DNA from 3 places in the Pectobacterium atrosepticum genome. Region 2 is predicted to be linked to each of the others. Evidence: predicted binding sites of a transcription regulator. Region 2 holds the regulator's gene; each other region holds the start of a gene.

Region 1 (5,402 bases), 640 kb from region 2:
TGAAAAAATAAAATAAAAAACACTTTATTAACATAGATAATATCTAAGTTAAATTGAAAGTAAAAACAATAATTTATGATTATTGCTATTGATATTCATTATCATTTAATCATGGATTTTACTATACTATTGCGAATCGTTTTTATTATCAAAAATAACAACATCGATATATAAAATTTATGATTCGAGTGAATTAAAAAATGATTCCCACTTCGTAATGAGAATAATAAACATGCACATGAAAGGTGAACACTTGCCATTTCCCCATCGCTACTTTACCGTGGCACACATCAGTCTGTGGACAATAGGCAGGAGAAAGCGGTATGGGACATAATCTGGCAGAATTATCCAAAGAAGATATGGATAAGATTAACGTGGACTTGGCAGCGTCAGGTGTTGCCTTCAAAGAACGTTACAATATGCCAGTCATTCCAGAGGTTATTGAGAGAGAACAGCCCCAACACTTGCGTAACTATTTTCGTGAGCGCGTCATGTTTTACCGCCAGCGTTCACTCCAGTTCTCTCGTTTACCCTACGAGCCTAAGTCTAAATAGCGATTCATCTCATTCCAATCTAAGACGGCTTTACCGTGGAAAACATCCCTTTCCACGGGTTACATTCTTACACAGCGAAAACGATTTTCTGCTTGCATATCGGCCCGTACAGGAGGTTAATGGGGTGGTAACCTACTCTTTTATCAAGCGAGGCAAGATATGAGTAAAGGACTAGATAGTAAAAAGAACAGCAAGAAAAAGCCCCTGAAAACGGCCGCCGAAAAAAAGGCCGATAAAAAGGCAAAGAAACCACAGGCTGATATTACCTAAGTACTAATGTTGCCTGCGTAATGTGCCATGCTGATAGGGTAAACCCGAAAACGGGTTTACCCTCATAACCGCAGTTACTAGCCTTTATTCATGACTTTCTGCAGCCTTTTCAAGCACCATCAACAGGAAAGCATACTCCAGCGCGATATCATCATAACGTTTGAAACGACCGGATTTTCCGCCGTGCCCAGCCTCCATATCGGTATACAACAGTACTAGACTATCGTCCGTTTTGACTTCCCGCAATTTCGCCACCCACTTTGCAGGCTCCCAATACTGAACCTGCGAGTCGTGTAACCCAGTAGTCACTAGCAAATGTGGGTAGTGCTGTGCGGTAACACCATCATAGGGGCTGTACTGCTTGATATAGTCATAGTAGGTTTGTTCATTCGGATCGCCCCACTCGTCATACTCCCCGGTCGTCAGCGGGATAGACTCATCCAGCATTGTCGTCAACACATCAACGAACGGAACCTGAGCGACAACGCCTTTAAACAGATCAGGGGCGATATTCACGACCGCCCCCATCAGCAGACCTCCCGCGCTGCCACCCATGGCAAACATATTTTTCCTGTCGCCATAGCCTTTTTCTACCAATGCCTGAGACACATCGATGAAATCCGTGAAGGAATGCATTTTATTGAGCAACCGACCATCGTCATACCACTGCTGCCCAAGTTCACCACCGCCGCGAATGTGCGTTAAGGCAAAAACAAACCCTCGGTCTAGCAGGCTCAGACGACTAACGCTGAAGTCAGGATCCATGCTATTACCATATGCGCCGTAGCCATAGACCAGTATCGGATTCTTACCTGGGCTGAAATGGTCGCGATGGTAAACCAACGAAACGGGCACGTCGACACCATCTCGGACCGTGATCCACAAGCGTTCGCTCCGATAGCTATCTGGGGAGAAATCTTTCACCTCGGCTTGTTTAAGTAACTGCTGTTCGCCCGTGTCCAGATTCAGTTCATACAACGTGCTGGGGGTTGTCATTGATGAATAACCATATCGCATCAATGCCGTTTCTGGCGTAGGGTTGTACGACAGCCACGTCACATAGCTCGCATCATTGAAGGTGATCGTTTTTTCTTCCTGCGTATGCCAGTGAATCTGACGTAAGCTGGTCAAACCGCGCGCTCTTTCTTCCACCACCAGCCAATCACGGAAAAGCTCAAAACTCTCCAGCACACACTGTTCACGTGGGGCAATCAGTGTTTCCAGCGCGTGCTCATCAGGCTTATCCGAACGATAAAGACCAAAGTTCTTTCCCTCTCGGTTGGAACGCAGATAAAACTGGTCCTGATAGTGATCAATACCATATTCATGATCTTTCCGACGCGGAATGTGTACCTGCGGCACCGCATCTGGGAGCGTCGCATCGAGCAGTAGAACCTCGGTCGTCGTGGTGCTGCTAAGATAAATGGTAATATAGTGCTCTGATGTCGTTTTACTCAGACTGACATAATAAGTATCGTCTTTCTCTTCATACACCAACTCATCCTGCGCCGGATCGCTGCCTAAGCGATGACGGTAGACCTGATACGGTAACAGCGTTTTCTCATGTTTACGCACGTAGTACAGCACCGTTGAATCTGCCGACCATTCAGCACCTGCGGTCACATTTTCGATCACATCCGGTAGCCATTCGTCGCGGTTCAGATCACGGAAGCGAAGCGTGTACTGCCGACGAGATAAAAAATCCTCCGAGAGTGCCAGCAGCGAGTTGCTCGGGCTAATCTCAAGCGCGCCGAGGCTATAAAATTCATGCCCCTCCGCACGTTGATTACCATCCAACAGCGTTTCCCACACTTCTGTTGCCTGCTCAGGCTGGCGCAGATAGATGGCGTACTCTTTACCCTGCTCATAGCGACTTTGGTAGCGATACCCCTTTCTGACATACGGCACAGACATATCCGTCGACGGAATACGCTTAACCATTTCATCATACAGCGATCGTTTGCGCGCCTCGTGAGGTGCCATGATGGCTTCGCTGTAGGCGTTTTCCTGTTCCAGATAGGCTAACACCTGCGGATCGGCACGCTCGTCATCACGCAGCCAGTAATAGTTGTCGATACGCGTATCGCCATGTGTACTTATCGCGTGGGGTCTTTTTTCAGCTTGCGGTGTCTTCATCGCGTCGGATCTCGTTGTCTTGACATAAAATTTTAACTCGGCAAGAAGAGTGGCACGATTGCCCAGCAATGCCAAGCCGCGTCCTTGTCTCTTGGTGCGCTTTTGCGTAACGCATTCCAAGGCGTTCCCTCTTTAATGCGTACGCAAACGTTTTCGTTTATACTGAGGCCATTTTTCACAACCCGATCAGGTATAAGGTTATGTTAACGATTGGAACCGCCCTGCGTGCGGACGCCACACGAGTGATGCTGCTTGGCTCCGGTGAATTAGGCAAAGAAGTGGCGATTGAGTGTCAGCGCCTTGGAATCGAAGTGATTGCGGTCGATCGCTATGCGGATGCACCCGCGATGCAAGTTGCGCATCGCAGCCACGTCATCAATATGCTGGATGGCGATGCATTAAAAGCGTTGGTTGAAGCCGAACGCCCTGATTACATCGTGCCGGAAATTGAGGCCATCGCTACCGACATGCTGGTCACGCTAGAAAATCAGGGTCACCATGTTGTCCCCTGTGCTGAAGCGACACGCCTGACGATGAATCGTGAAGGTATCCGTCGTCTGGCTGCAGAAACGCTCGGCGTTCCCACATCCACCTATCGTTTTGCCGATAGCGAAGAGCGCTTTCATCAGGCCGTAGAAGCCATTGGCTATCCCTGCATTGTAAAGCCCGTCATGAGTTCATCCGGCAAAGGACAAAGCCTGATTCGCTCCGCTGAGCAGTTAGCGCAGGCATGGGTCTATGCCCAACAGGGTGGACGGGCGGGTGGTGGACGCGTCATCGTTGAAGGGCTAGTTAATTTTGATTTTGAGATTACCCTCCTGACCATCCATGCCGTTGACGGAATTCATTTCTGTGCACCCATCGGCCATCGACAAGAAGACGGTGATTATCGTGAATCCTGGCAGCCACAGCGGATGAGTGCGCTGGCGCAGGAACGCGCACAGAAGATGGCCAGCGATGTTGTGAAAGCGCTTGGCGGCTATGGTCTGTTCGGCGTTGAACTGTTCGTCTGCGGCGATGAGGTTATTTTCAGTGAAGTTTCTCCTCGCCCTCACGATACCGGCATGGTGACGATGATTTCTCAGGATCTGTCCGAGTTTGCCCTGCACGTTCGCGCTTTTCTAGGGCTGCCAATTGGCGCGGTTCGTCAGTATGGCGCATCGGCTTCCGCAGTAATTTTACCGGAATTGGATAGCGACAATGTGCGCTATCAAGAACTGGAAAGCGCACTACTTCCTCATACGCAAATTCGCCTGTTTGGTAAACCAGATATCAGCGGCAAACGCCGTATGGGTGTCGCGTTAGCCAGTGCGGAAACGACAGACGATGCCATTGAAATCGCCAAGCGTGTCGCGGCGAGCGTTAAAGTCAGCGGCTGATACGTTTTATTGCTGATCGGATGAGGGAAAACCTCACTGACAGCGGACAGAATAGCCGGCCATAAAAAACGTAGGGAACGCTTTTCAACGTTGCGAAGCAACGGCCCGCAGGGTGACGGACAAGGATGTCCGTCATAAAAAAAGGCCACTCGCAGTGAGTGGCCTTCGTCATTCAGTAACCGACAAACTTAGGCTTTTGCGCCTGCAACCGCTTCACGCGCCAGTTCAGTAATACGCGCGTAATCACCACTTTCCAGTGCATCGTTCGGTACCAACCAAGAGCCACCAACGCACAGCACGCTTTTCAGCGCCAGATAATCGCGGTAGTTATTCGGCGTAATGCCACCAGTCGGGCAGAAACGGATATGAGCAAACGGCCCCCCAATTGCCTGGAGCGCTTTCACGCCGCCATTAGCTTCTGCTGGGAAGAATTTGAACTCACGCAGGCCGTAATCCATACCCAGCATCAGTTCAGACACGGTGCTGATACCTGGAATCAACGGGATGTTGCCTTCTATCGCGGCTTTCAACAGCGGCTCGGTCAGACCGGGGCTGATGGCAAACTGTGCACCGGCTTCAACCACCGCAGCCAGTTGCTGAGGGTTTGTCACCGTACCCGCACCGACTATGGCCTCTGGCACTTCTTTCGCAATCGCACGGATCGCGTCGATGGCACAGTCGGTACGCAATGTCAGTTCCAGAACGCGAACGCCGCCCGCGACTAACGCTTTTGCCATCGGCACAGCGTGTTCCAGTTTGTTGACCACAATCACAGGAACAACGGGACCCGTTGTCAAAATCTGTTCCGCGCTCGTTTTCCAGTTTTTCATCAAAAATTATCTCCAGTCATGCCCGAAGGCATCATTAATTATATAGCGCGCCCCTGCCACAGGGATCTGCGTCGCCGCAGATGTCCGACCGCACCGTTAGCCATACATTAAAACGGTGGAATGCCTAATAACCTCAGCATTCCCGTTACTGACTTGTTATCAAAAAGTCACTCAAACTCATTCCAGGAACGGCCATCGCGGGTAATCATCGCGACGGATGCTACCGGACCCCA
Region 2 (5,402 bases):
TGCCAGGGCTTACGCCCGGTGCATCAGTGGCGCACAATGGCTGCTGCCTGACGGTAACGGCAATTGATGGCGATCGCGTCAGTTTTGATCTCATGAAAGAAACGCTGCGGCTAACAAATCTGGGCGATATTCATGAAGGTGATGTCGTGAATATTGAGCGAGCCGCGAAATTTGGCGATGAGATCGGCGGGCACGTCATGTCGGGACATATTATGTGTACGGCAGAAGTGGTCAAGATTCAGATTTCAGAAAACAATCATCAGATTTGGTTCCGCCTGGCAGATGAAGCGCTGATGAAATACGTGCTGCATAAAGGCTTCGTCGGGATTGATGGCATTAGTCTGACTGTTGGAGAAGTGACCCGCGGACGTTTCTGCGTGCATTTAATTCCAGAAACGTTGAACCGCACAACGCTGGGACAGAAACGACTGGGGAATCGCATCAATATTGAAATCGACCCGCAAACGCAGGCCGTGGTCGACACGGTAGAACGCGTGTTAGCCAGCAAGCAGGCGAACGAGCTCGTCAACGAAGAGTAATCCCTGCGTTGCCTCTTTTTGTAAACCGGATGAACAATATCATCCGGTTTTCTCGTTTCTCTCAGCGTGAAACGCGTAATCCACCATCAATCCCATTGATACTGAATACGATCTGCCAGAGCTGAAGCTCTCTGGCTCTGAACGTTCCTGCACACGCGTTCAGATAGTAGCTAAACATCCGACGAAAGCGGGCGGTATAGCGTGTAGAAAGCTGGGGCCACCCTTGCTGAAAGCGCGTATGCCACGCCATTAATGTGCGATCGTAATCGGCGCCGAAGTTGTGCCAGTCTTCCATTACCATGTAAGGCTCACTCGCCTGCGCGATATGCTGTATGGATGGAATGCAGCCGTTGGGGAATATGTATTTGTGAATCCAGGGATCAATGTGCGGGTTGGTCTTATTGGCACCGATAGTATGTAGCAGGAAGAGTCCATCGGGCTTAAGATTGCGTTTTGCCATGCGAAAGTAAGTGTCATAGTTACGCGGGCCGACGTGTTCAAACATGCCAACAGAGGCGATCCTATCGAATTGCTGGTTCAGATCGCGGTAGTCTTGTAGCGCAATGGTGACGTCAAGATCCTGACAGCGCTGTTGCGCCAGCATCTGCTGTTCTCTGGAAATGGTGATGCCGTAAACGGAGACACCGTAGCGCCGCGCCGCGAACTCAGCAAGCCCGCCCCAGCCGCAGCCGATATCCAGCAGCGTCATCCCTGATTTTAGCTGGAGTTTTTCGCAAATCATGGTGAGTTTGTTTTCCTGCGCCTGTTCCAGCGTGTGTGCCTGTTTCCAATAAGCGCAGGAATATTGCATGTAGGGATCCAGCATCAGGGTAAAGAGGTCATTACCTAAATCGTAATGTGCTTTGCCGACAACCTGAGCGCGTCTGCGGGACTGCAAATTAGTGACGCGGGAAATGGCGACTCGTGTAAGATCGTGCAGGCGGCGAGGTAACGTATTTCCTAGTCCTGCGCGCAGGACACGATGGAAAAACATATCCAGCCGTTCACACTCCCACCATCCGTCCATATAGCTTTCACCTAATCCCAGCGAACCTTCTCGCAAGACGCGTTTAAAAAAGCGGGGATGGGTAACGTGGATATCAAAAGGGCGAGTACCGTTGATCGTGATATCTGCGGTGGCCAACATGTCCTGCATTATGTGGAACCAAGGCGCGGTATCGTGATCCCATTCTTCTGCATAAGGTAATCCCATCATGTCTCCTTAACTTTTCACGTATAAAAGTATCGTAAAACACCTGGACAGCACTTACTGCAGCCGACGTATCGGCTGTCACCAGAGAAAAATGAAGAAGAAATTTGCACGTAAACAGGAGCTCATTGGCAAAAAACACGGACCTGCTTACTGACGTGCGGCTATCGCTATTTTGGTTTTATCAGTGAAACTGAAACGCAGGGTTCAGTTTAGAGTTGCTCCAGCCAATATACAAGAAAATTGGCTGAAGCAAGCAGAGAGGGAAAGCGGGCAGGAATAGAAAAACCGTCTGTATTGCGTCGTCGGGGTTAGCGGCGATAATCGCGGAACGGGCCGTCGGCAACCGAACGGCGTTCAATCAGCGTCGGGTGAACTTCAATGACGTGCGCATCTTCTCGCTTACTGGTAATGCGATCCAGCAGCATAGAAAATGCGGATTGGCCCAGGCGTTCTTTCGGCTGGTGGATGGTGGTCAGGGCTGGCGTAAAGAAGCGCGCGTGGCGCACGTTGTCATAGCCGATCACTGAAATATCCTGCGGTACGCGCAAACCCAGTTCGTCGGCTGCACAGATGGCACCCATCGCCATGATATCGCCACCGCAGAATACGGCCGTAGGTCGCTGTTTCTGCGCGAGAATCTGATGCATGGCTTTGTAGCCGGATTCCGGTTCGAAATCACCCTGAACAACCCATTCATTGCGCACGGTGATATCAGCTTCCTTCAACGCTTTTAAAAAGCCGAGATAGCGTCCGCTGCCCGTGTTGCGCTCTTGAATGCCGGGGATGGCACCGATATCCCGATGGCCGCGTTCAATTAGGTAGCGGCCCGCCATATAACCGCCTTCAAAGGCGTTATCGATAATCGTATCGGTGAAATCGTTGTGCATTTGTCCCCAATCCATAACGACCATTGGAATGCTGCGATAATCTTCCAGCATGCCCAATAGCTCCGGCGGGTATTCTGCGCACATCACCAACAGGCCATCGACGCGTTTTTGCGCCAACATAGAAAGATAGGCGCGCTGTTTGCCAATGTCATTATGAGAATTACACAGCACCAACGTGTAACCTTTGGCATAACAGCTGTTTTCGACAGCTTCAATGATCTCGGCGAAGTAGGGCGCTTCGCTGGATGTTGCCAGCAAGCCAATAGATTTAGTGTGATTAACTTTGAGGCTGCGAGCGACGGCGCTGGGCGAATAGTGCAATTCTTTGATTGCTGCCCTGACGGCTGCCTTGGTCTCTTCGGCGACGAAACGTGTTTTATTGATCACGTGCGATACGGTTGTGGTGGAAACGCCAGCACGTTTTGCCACATCTTTAATCGTTGCCATCTAAAAATGACTCCTGAACTTACCTGTTACAGACGTAAGTATATTGTTAATCGTTTGCCTACGTTTAAAGTTCTTCTTCTAAGCTAAAAAACAGGATTTCAGAAGGAGAATGCCGAATGTTATACCGAAGGGGTCTGGGTTGACGTTTTTCGACTGATACGCAGCGCTTTCATAAACAGCGGATTGTGTCCGATTTATCATGAAAGTGAAAGGGCTAATTTATACTATTAGTGATGCATTCGTCCGAGATTTTTCGCTAGAATTATGAAAGAATCGTAATAACCCTATTATTTGTAGTTTTAACCACCTGCGTGGGTTCTGCTGTGAATGGTGGTGTCTTTTTTTAGATGAAGTTTCAGATGAAACTTGTTCGCTAATAAGGAGTGGTTTATGGATACAAATCTGAAAATGTCTTTGCTGACAACCGTTGGTTCGTTGGCTGTGATCATCGCATTTAGCTTTATCGCGGTGCTGAATTAACCGATCGGTGCTTCCGCCGCTGGTTGGCATTCAGACACGTTTGTGGTGCATAAACGTGTCTGAATTATTTAGGGTATAACCGGTATAATCTGCTTAACGAATCGTCTGTGGCGTAACGACGCGACGCGCGCCAACGTAGTGCTCCTGCCAATAATCTTCACTCAACTTGCTGATACGAATATCTGAGCCTGTACGCGGCGACTGGATAAATTTCCCTTCTCCCAGATAAACCCCAACGTGATCGGCAGCGCCACGGTTATTGATGCGGAAGAAGACGAGATCGCCACTTTCCAGCTCGCTCTTTTTAATCGGCGCAGCATCACGCAGGTGGTACATTTCATTTGCGGTGCGCGGGATTTGTATCTTGACGACATCTTTATAGGCGTAATAAACCAGCCCGCTACAGTCAAATCCGGTAAAGGGAGATGAGCCGCCCCAGTGATAAGGTTTACCTATTTGGCTCATCAACTTATTCATTGCTGTTGTTTTGGCATGCTGATAGCGTTTTTTATGCGCCGCGCTGAGCGTCATTCCTTTTTCTGTAGGAGAAGGATTTTTATCCAACTTTCCTTTGAGGGCCGTCTTCTTTAACCCTGTTTTGACTCTGACCTGTGCAGTCGTCTGCTTTTCTTCTTCAGATTTCAGCTTTTTAAGGTTTTTCTTCACTAGCGCAGGAGTGCTGCTTTGCGTCCGTGACGGCTTTTTTTCTGTCGATTTGTTAGCTGTTCGGGGTTTGGTTTTATTGCTTACTGCGGTAGGTTCTGGTTTTTTGCTTTTGATCGGAGTCGGTGATTTAGCATTACCCTTTGTTTGACGGCTTTTCTTATTCGTTTCTTCAACGGCGCTTTTCTTCGGCGCCGAATGCGGGGTATGCGGCGCAGCCTGAACAAGGTTCAGGGATAGATTACTGAAAAATAATATAAAAAGAGTAATAAATAAGCGCATAATAAAAGTGACCGAACATAATCCTTAACTCGCTCAATCCCCACAGTATTCCTGAAAACGGCGTCATAAAAAAGTGGGCACGGTCGCTTTATTCATACAGAATAGTGAAAAAACGTTAATAGTTATTTTTTCGATTGATTTATCAGCACTTTCTGGCGTTGATTTCATCAATGATGCAAAGCGATAAGAGAAAATAACCCTACAAAAAATGGCGTTTTTTTGTAGCTAGTGGCATCGGTACAATATCATTGAGTCAATGTCGCTGTCGTAATACCTCTGACGGCGGCTCATGGCTAGCGTTTTGGACGTTAGCCATCCTATAGATTTAAGGAAGCAAGAAGATGACGACACCGACAATTGAAAAAATTCAGCGCCAAATTGCTGAAAACCCGATTCTGCTGTACATGAAAGGCTCCCCGAAATTGCCAAGCTGTGGTTTTTCCGCACAGACCGTTCAGGCATTGTCTTCATGTGGCGAACGCTTTGCTTATGTAGATATTTTACAGAACCCAGATATTCGAGCTGAGCTGCCAAAATATGCGAACTGGCCGACATTCCCACAGCTGTGGGTTGACGGCGAACTGGTTGGCGGCTGTGATATCGTGGTTGAAATGTTTCAGCGCGGTGAACTGCAGCAGTTGATCAAAGAAACGGCAGACAAATACAAAGCACAGCAGGCCGATCAAGAGTAATAGCTTTTATCAACATAATGACGATACGAAACGTCGTTATGCTGCGAGTGTTAATCTTTCCAGCGGGTGCCTTATGGCACCCGTTTTTTGATCTCGATCTTTCCCGTCGTCTCAGTCTTCGGCTGATGTGTCTTCCAGCGAACTTTCTTCCAGCGCAAGCGGCCATCCGCCCAGACGTTTCCAGCGGTTAACCAACTCA
Region 3 (5,402 bases), 1.2 Mb from region 2:
ATCCCCTGTGCGGCGCTCAGCACGCTAATAACCTGCTGTAATGCCTTTGCGGTGAGCCCGAGCTTATCCAGCGCCAACTCTTGCTGGTGCGTCTGCAAAATACGCAGTACGACTTTTTCTCCTTGCTGCACGGGGAGGGTAGCGATGCGTAACGAGTAGGGCTGTTGATCCAGCATCAGGCTGAATTGACCGTCTTGCGGTAATCGCCTTTCGGCAATATTCAACTTGCCCATGATTTTCAGCCGCGCGGTAATTCGGTTTGTCAGCTCGGGAGGGGGCGCGGATATTGACTGCAACACACCGTCAATCCGTAGCCGCACACGATAGCTGTCTGACAGCGGCTCAAAGTGGATATCAGAGGCGCGGCGCTGAACGGCGAGGCGCAGCGTTTGATGGATAAATTGCGCGACGGGGGAGGCGTCATCCTGATCCTGTTGCCCAGTGCTGGAGCGATCGGTGCTGGCATGGTAAGTCTCTGCTGGCTCGGCAACGGCATTCACCGGATTAAGCTGTTGTTCCATTCTGGCCTGTGGCCATTGTTCCACCATAATTCGGCGATTGCTGGCGAAACGCAGCGCGGCAATCATCTCCGCAGAAGGGGACGTCGTGACGGCGACCGACAGCGTTTGTTCATCGAGGTTAAGCAGCAATGCCTGATAACGTCGGCACAGTGTTTGTAACTCGCTGAGCGTATGCTCGGAGGAGAAGGAAGAATCCGTCATAATTAACCCGCCGTATTATCGAAACGGAAAACGTCCTGACAGGCGGATTGCAGGCTCTCTGCGTTGTCATCCGTGGCACAGTTTTTCGTCCAGCGTGAAGCGCCCGTTTCGGCATCCCACACTGGCGTCAGAACAACACGCAGGCCTTGCAGAGTGGCTTGCCCTGTCAATGTAATTACCCCTTGGGCGACGCTAACGGCGCTGACGTAGCGTGAAGATTTACTGCCCGGAATACTCTGATTACCTGCGTTGCAGGCGGTAAATGCGGCATTTTCCAGACCGCAGAGATCGACTGGCGTTTTATAAGACACCATCGTTTGTAGCATGTCCGTCAGTGCCGCTTTTTGCAGATAGCCTTGATAGGCGGGGACGCCAATAGCGCTGAGGATGGCGATGATCGCAATGACGATCATCAGCTCAATCAGTGTGAATCCCTGTTGTTTTGTCATGTTGATTTCCCTGTTGTTGAATATAAATTTTGTGGCGCACAAATATGGCGATGCATAAATCCATATGAATGGCTGGCAGCATAGAAAAGGGAGTGAAGGCTGACGAGCGGGAAAAATGAAAACAGGAAAGCGCTACGACATGTTTTTAGGCATTTGCAGAGAATTAAAAAATTTTTGCAGGCAGGTACGCATTATTCACATTATCAAGACCGAACGTCCGTGTGGGACAGAAAGTCCGTATTGTTACGATGTTATGGGGAGGATGAGATGAAGAAATGCGAACGAGGTGCGGAATGGCACCTCGTCGGTAGAAATAGGGAAGCGATTAGATAAAGCGCATGGATAAGTCCATTGCCTGCACGTGCTTGGTTAACGCCCCCACTGAGATATAGTCCACGCCGGTTTCCGCATAGCCACGCAGCGTGTCTAGGGTGACATTGCCGGATATCTCCAGCAGCGCATGGCCTTGCGTTAAGCTCACGGCTTCCCGGATGTTATCCAGACTAAAATTATCCAACATGATGATATCTGCACCCGCTTCTAGCGCCTGCTGTAATTCATCCAGCGACTCGACTTCAACTTCTACCGGAACATCGCCGCGTAAAGACTGTGCTTTTTCTACCGCATTTTTGATTGAGCCCGCGGCGATGATATGGTTTTCCTTGATCAGGAAGGCATCGGATAAACCAAGCCGATGGTTGTCTCCGCCGCCGCATGATACGGCGTATTTCAGTGCAGTTCGCAGCCCCGGTAGCGTCTTGCGCGTATCTAGCAGCCGGGTGCGTGTTCCTTGTAGTACTGCAACATAGCGGCTGGTTTCGGTTGCGACGCCGGATAGCGTTTGCAGGAAATTTAGCGCCGTGCGTTCGCCCGTCAGAAGCTGTTTGGCTGGCCCTGTGATGTCACACAGCGTTTGGTTGGGGGTGATGGTTTCGCCATCGGCGACGTGCCAGACGATCGTTGTCGTGTTGCCCAATTGAGAAAAGACTTCCTCAAGCCAGCGCGTACCGCAGAATATACCCGCTTCACGCGTGATAATGCGTGCGCTGACGATCTCGTTATCGGGTAGCAGAAGCGCGGTAATGTCTTGGTTAGCATCGACGATGCCACCTAAATCTTCACGTAAGGCCAGTTGCACGCTGGTAGGGATATCTTGTGCAATACGAGCAAGCAAGGTTTTTTGGCGTTGTTCCTGACTGTAGCGACGCGTTGACATGGCAAAACTCCGAAGGGGGATTCGGAGGTCTATGCTACCTTGTTTATATCCGGACATCCAGAATGAATAATTATTATAATTCAGACTGTTACTGTTATTAACCTTCCGACGAACATGTGCATTCGCCGGAAAGAAAACATGATTTTAGAAGTTGTAACCGACGACCAGGTAGTAGCCCCAGCCGGTAGATTTCACTTCAAACGGGCCTTTGCCGAAATTGAGTTCTGCGCCATCAGCCCATTGGCCGCCATTGTGGAAATAACGTGCGACGAAAGAGTAGTGCCAGTGGTCGTAGCCCAGCGCCAAAATATGGCTGGAGGCAATGGAGTTGTTAGTGCGGCTTGAATTCGATTTATCACGCAGTTCTGAACCGAAATCGAAATTGGTGAAGCTGATATAAGAGACGTTACCGCCCATCAGAGAGCCCAGCGGGTAAGAGTATTTCACTTTTACGCGGTAGCCATCCCACTCATTTTCGTTCGCTGCGCCGTAGTTCTGCCATTGGTATTTGGCATAACCGTTCAATGAGAGAGACAGATCGGTGCCGGTATCAATATCGGTGCCTAAGCCCATGTACCAGGTGCTCTGGCGTGAACCACTATTGCGGCCCTGATCGTAGATAACGTTATTGGCGATGTACCATTCTTTAAACGGACCAAAGCTGAGGTCAGCTCCCGTCAGTTTATCAATAGAGAAGCGCGGTTCGATCTCGACAAACAGCGGAGAGCCTTTGTCCCAAATGCCGCGGCTGTCGGGATCACCACCGAAAAATTTAGGCACATCGGCGTAGCCGTAGAAATCGAACCAGTCTTTACGCGCAAATGCTTCGTATTCCAGGTAGGTCGTGCTGCTCAACTGCGGTCCGAAGCGCGTGTGGGCGCTGCCGACGACGTTAATGCTCTGATGCCACCAGTCGGACAGGTATTCGGCTTTATTGTCGTCAGCAAGGGCTGGCATTGAGCATGACAGTGCGAGCAAGGCACCTGCGGCGAAAGTTTTTTTCATGTTAAGTACCATAGTGTTAGACGTTATTTATGTCGTGCGTAAGACCGAAAAATAAGTTTTGGTAATATCTAAAAAAATCAGAAGATAATTTTGTCATGCATTCTAAGTAAAAATAGACGCAATGCACGAAAACGGTTGCCTTTTATTGCGCTATTACATTTGTTATGTGATTTTAATCACATAATGGTGTTGGGGATTTTACTTTGATAAAAAGGGCATCGGTATTAAGTATAGGCAGAAAGGCGACGGGAATATCACAAAACGAACGGTAAAACCTATTGATATCCAGTTGGATAGATAGGATGGTGTGAAACATGGTATCTTTGATACAAGGACTTTTGGCTCCAATTGTTTTACTCCTGAAATAGATTTTTCGCCTGATTCAGCCGGCTAACGATACGATGCGAGGTTATCGCCGATGCTTTTGGAAAATGGCTGGTTATCCGACATTACACACACGCCTTCGCCGCATTATGATGGTCGCCCAAATAATGAGGTGCCTTCCTTACTGGTGATTCACAATATCAGTCTGCCGCCCGGTGAGTTTGGTGGCCCGTATATTGATCAACTGTTTACCGCTACCTTGGATCCTACGGCGCATCCCTATTTCGCCGATATTTCCCATTTACGCGTAGCAGCCCACTGCCTGATCCGCCGCGACGGACAAACCACACAGTATGTGTCTTTCGATGAGCGTGCTTGGCATGCTGGTGTCTCGGTGTTTGAAGGACGTGAACGCTGCAATGATTTCTCTATTGGTATCGAGCTGGAAGGCACAGATACGCTGCCTTTTACCACGGAGCAATATCACGCTTTGGCTGCGATTACGCACCTATTAATGCGGGATTATCCCATCACGCCGTCGCGAATTACCGGGCATAGCGATATCGCTCCAGGCCGTAAAACCGACCCCGGCCCTGCATTTGACTGGGACGGCTATCATCGTTTGCTACAAGAAAACTGGACAGAGAACAAAGGGAGCCTAGACCAATGACGCTGTTTACACTGTTGCTTACGCTGGCATGGGAACGGTTGTTCAAACAGGGAGAGCACTGGCAGATCGATCACCGGCTTGAGGTGATATTTCGGCATGTTTCGCCTCCGTCTTTATTTCAAACGCTGTTCCTGACGCTGTGTAGTATGGGCGTGGTGGCTGCTCTGCTGTGGCTAACGAGCGGTATTCTGTTTGGCTTGATTTCTCTTTTGCTGTGGATCGTCATCAGCCTAATGTGCATTGGCGCGGGTGAAATTCGTCAGCACTATCGGCGTTATTTGCAGGCGGCGCAGCGCGGCGAGTCGGACGCCAGCCGTGAAATGGCGGCTGAACTGGCGTTGATTCACGGTCTGCCAGTGGGCACGAGCGAAAGTGAGCAATTGAAAGAACTGCAAAATGCATTGCTGTGGATAAACTTCCGGTTCTATTTAGCCCCGCTATTCTGGTTCGTCGTAGCTGGGCCTTACGGGCCGATTACGCTGATGGGATACGCATTTTTACGTGCCAGACAGAGTTGGCTGGCACGGCACCACACGCCGCTGGAACGCGCACAGTCCGGTGTTGATAGTTTGCTGCATTGGCTTGACTGGATTCCCGCTCGTTTGGCTGGTGCTGCTTACGCTTTGCTGGGCCACGGCGAAAAAGCGCTGCCAGCTTGGTTCGCATCGCTGGGGGATGCCCGCAGCTCGCAATACTGGGTGTTAACTCAGTTGGCTCAATTTTCTCTGGCGCGTGAATCCCACATTGAGCCTGTAGAAACGCCCAAAGCTGCTGTAACGCTGGCGAAAAAGGTGACGTTGGCGCTGGTGGTCGTGGTCGCACTCCTGACGATATACGGTGCGCTGGTCTGATTTCCCAACATACGCTCCAACGCACCCGTTTCTCGTTTATTGCCTGTCTGCGGGAGGTTCACCGAACGCCGGCATGCCGTTACGATCCCAGCTGAATGTTTTAATCCGGGTGTGGCGGTTCGGGTCATACAGCGGATCGCCTTCGATCTCTGTGTAATTGCGGGC

What was found. The regulator PurR, encoded in region 2, represses purine synthesis genes. The targets are predictions, from matches to a motif close to CANGCAAACGTTTGCNTG.
Region 1: the regulator PurR is predicted to act here: its motif matches at 3,101-3,118, upstream of purT (formate-dependent phosphoribosylglycinamide formyltransferase).
Region 3: the regulator PurR is predicted to act here: its motif matches at 3,517-3,534, upstream of GZ59_RS18180 (nucleoside-specific channel-forming protein Tsx).

Annotation. Positions count from the first base shown of each region.
Region 1 is NZ_CP009125.1:2,287,031-2,292,432, reverse strand. Features, by position in the region: gene GZ59_RS10050 (DNA polymerase III subunit theta) at 324-554, shown strand; gene GZ59_RS10045 (S9 family peptidase) at 909-2,960, opposite strand; gene purT (formate-dependent phosphoribosylglycinamide formyltransferase) at 3,161-4,339, shown strand; gene GZ59_RS10035 (bifunctional 4-hydroxy-2-oxoglutarate aldolase/2-dehydro-3-deoxy-phosphogluconate aldolase) at 4,528-5,169, opposite strand; gene zwf (glucose-6-phosphate dehydrogenase) at 5,337-5,402, opposite strand, start outside.
Region 2 is NZ_CP009125.1:2,922,240-2,927,641, reverse strand. Features, by position in the region: gene GZ59_RS12895 (riboflavin synthase) at 1-539, shown strand, start outside; gene cfa (cyclopropane fatty acyl phospholipid synthase) at 601-1,752, opposite strand; gene purR (HTH-type transcriptional repressor PurR) at 2,061-3,086, opposite strand; gene cydH (cytochrome bd-I oxidase subunit CydH) at 3,477-3,566, shown strand; gene GZ59_RS12880 (C40 family peptidase) at 3,660-4,511, opposite strand; gene GZ59_RS12875 (Grx4 family monothiol glutaredoxin) at 4,853-5,203, shown strand; gene rnt (ribonuclease T) at 5,315-5,402, opposite strand, start outside.
Region 3 is NZ_CP009125.1:4,113,140-4,118,541, reverse strand. Features, by position in the region: gene gspE (type II secretion system protein GspE) at 1-722, opposite strand, end outside; gene ppdD (prepilin peptidase-dependent pilin) at 725-1,171, opposite strand; gene nadC (carboxylating nicotinate-nucleotide diphosphorylase) at 1,497-2,387, opposite strand; gene GZ59_RS18180 (nucleoside-specific channel-forming protein Tsx) at 2,532-3,392, opposite strand; gene ampD (1,6-anhydro-N-acetylmuramyl-L-alanine amidase AmpD) at 3,811-4,386, shown strand; gene ampE (beta-lactamase regulator AmpE) at 4,383-5,237, shown strand; gene GZ59_RS18165 (glycoside hydrolase family 43 protein) at 5,274-5,402, opposite strand, start outside.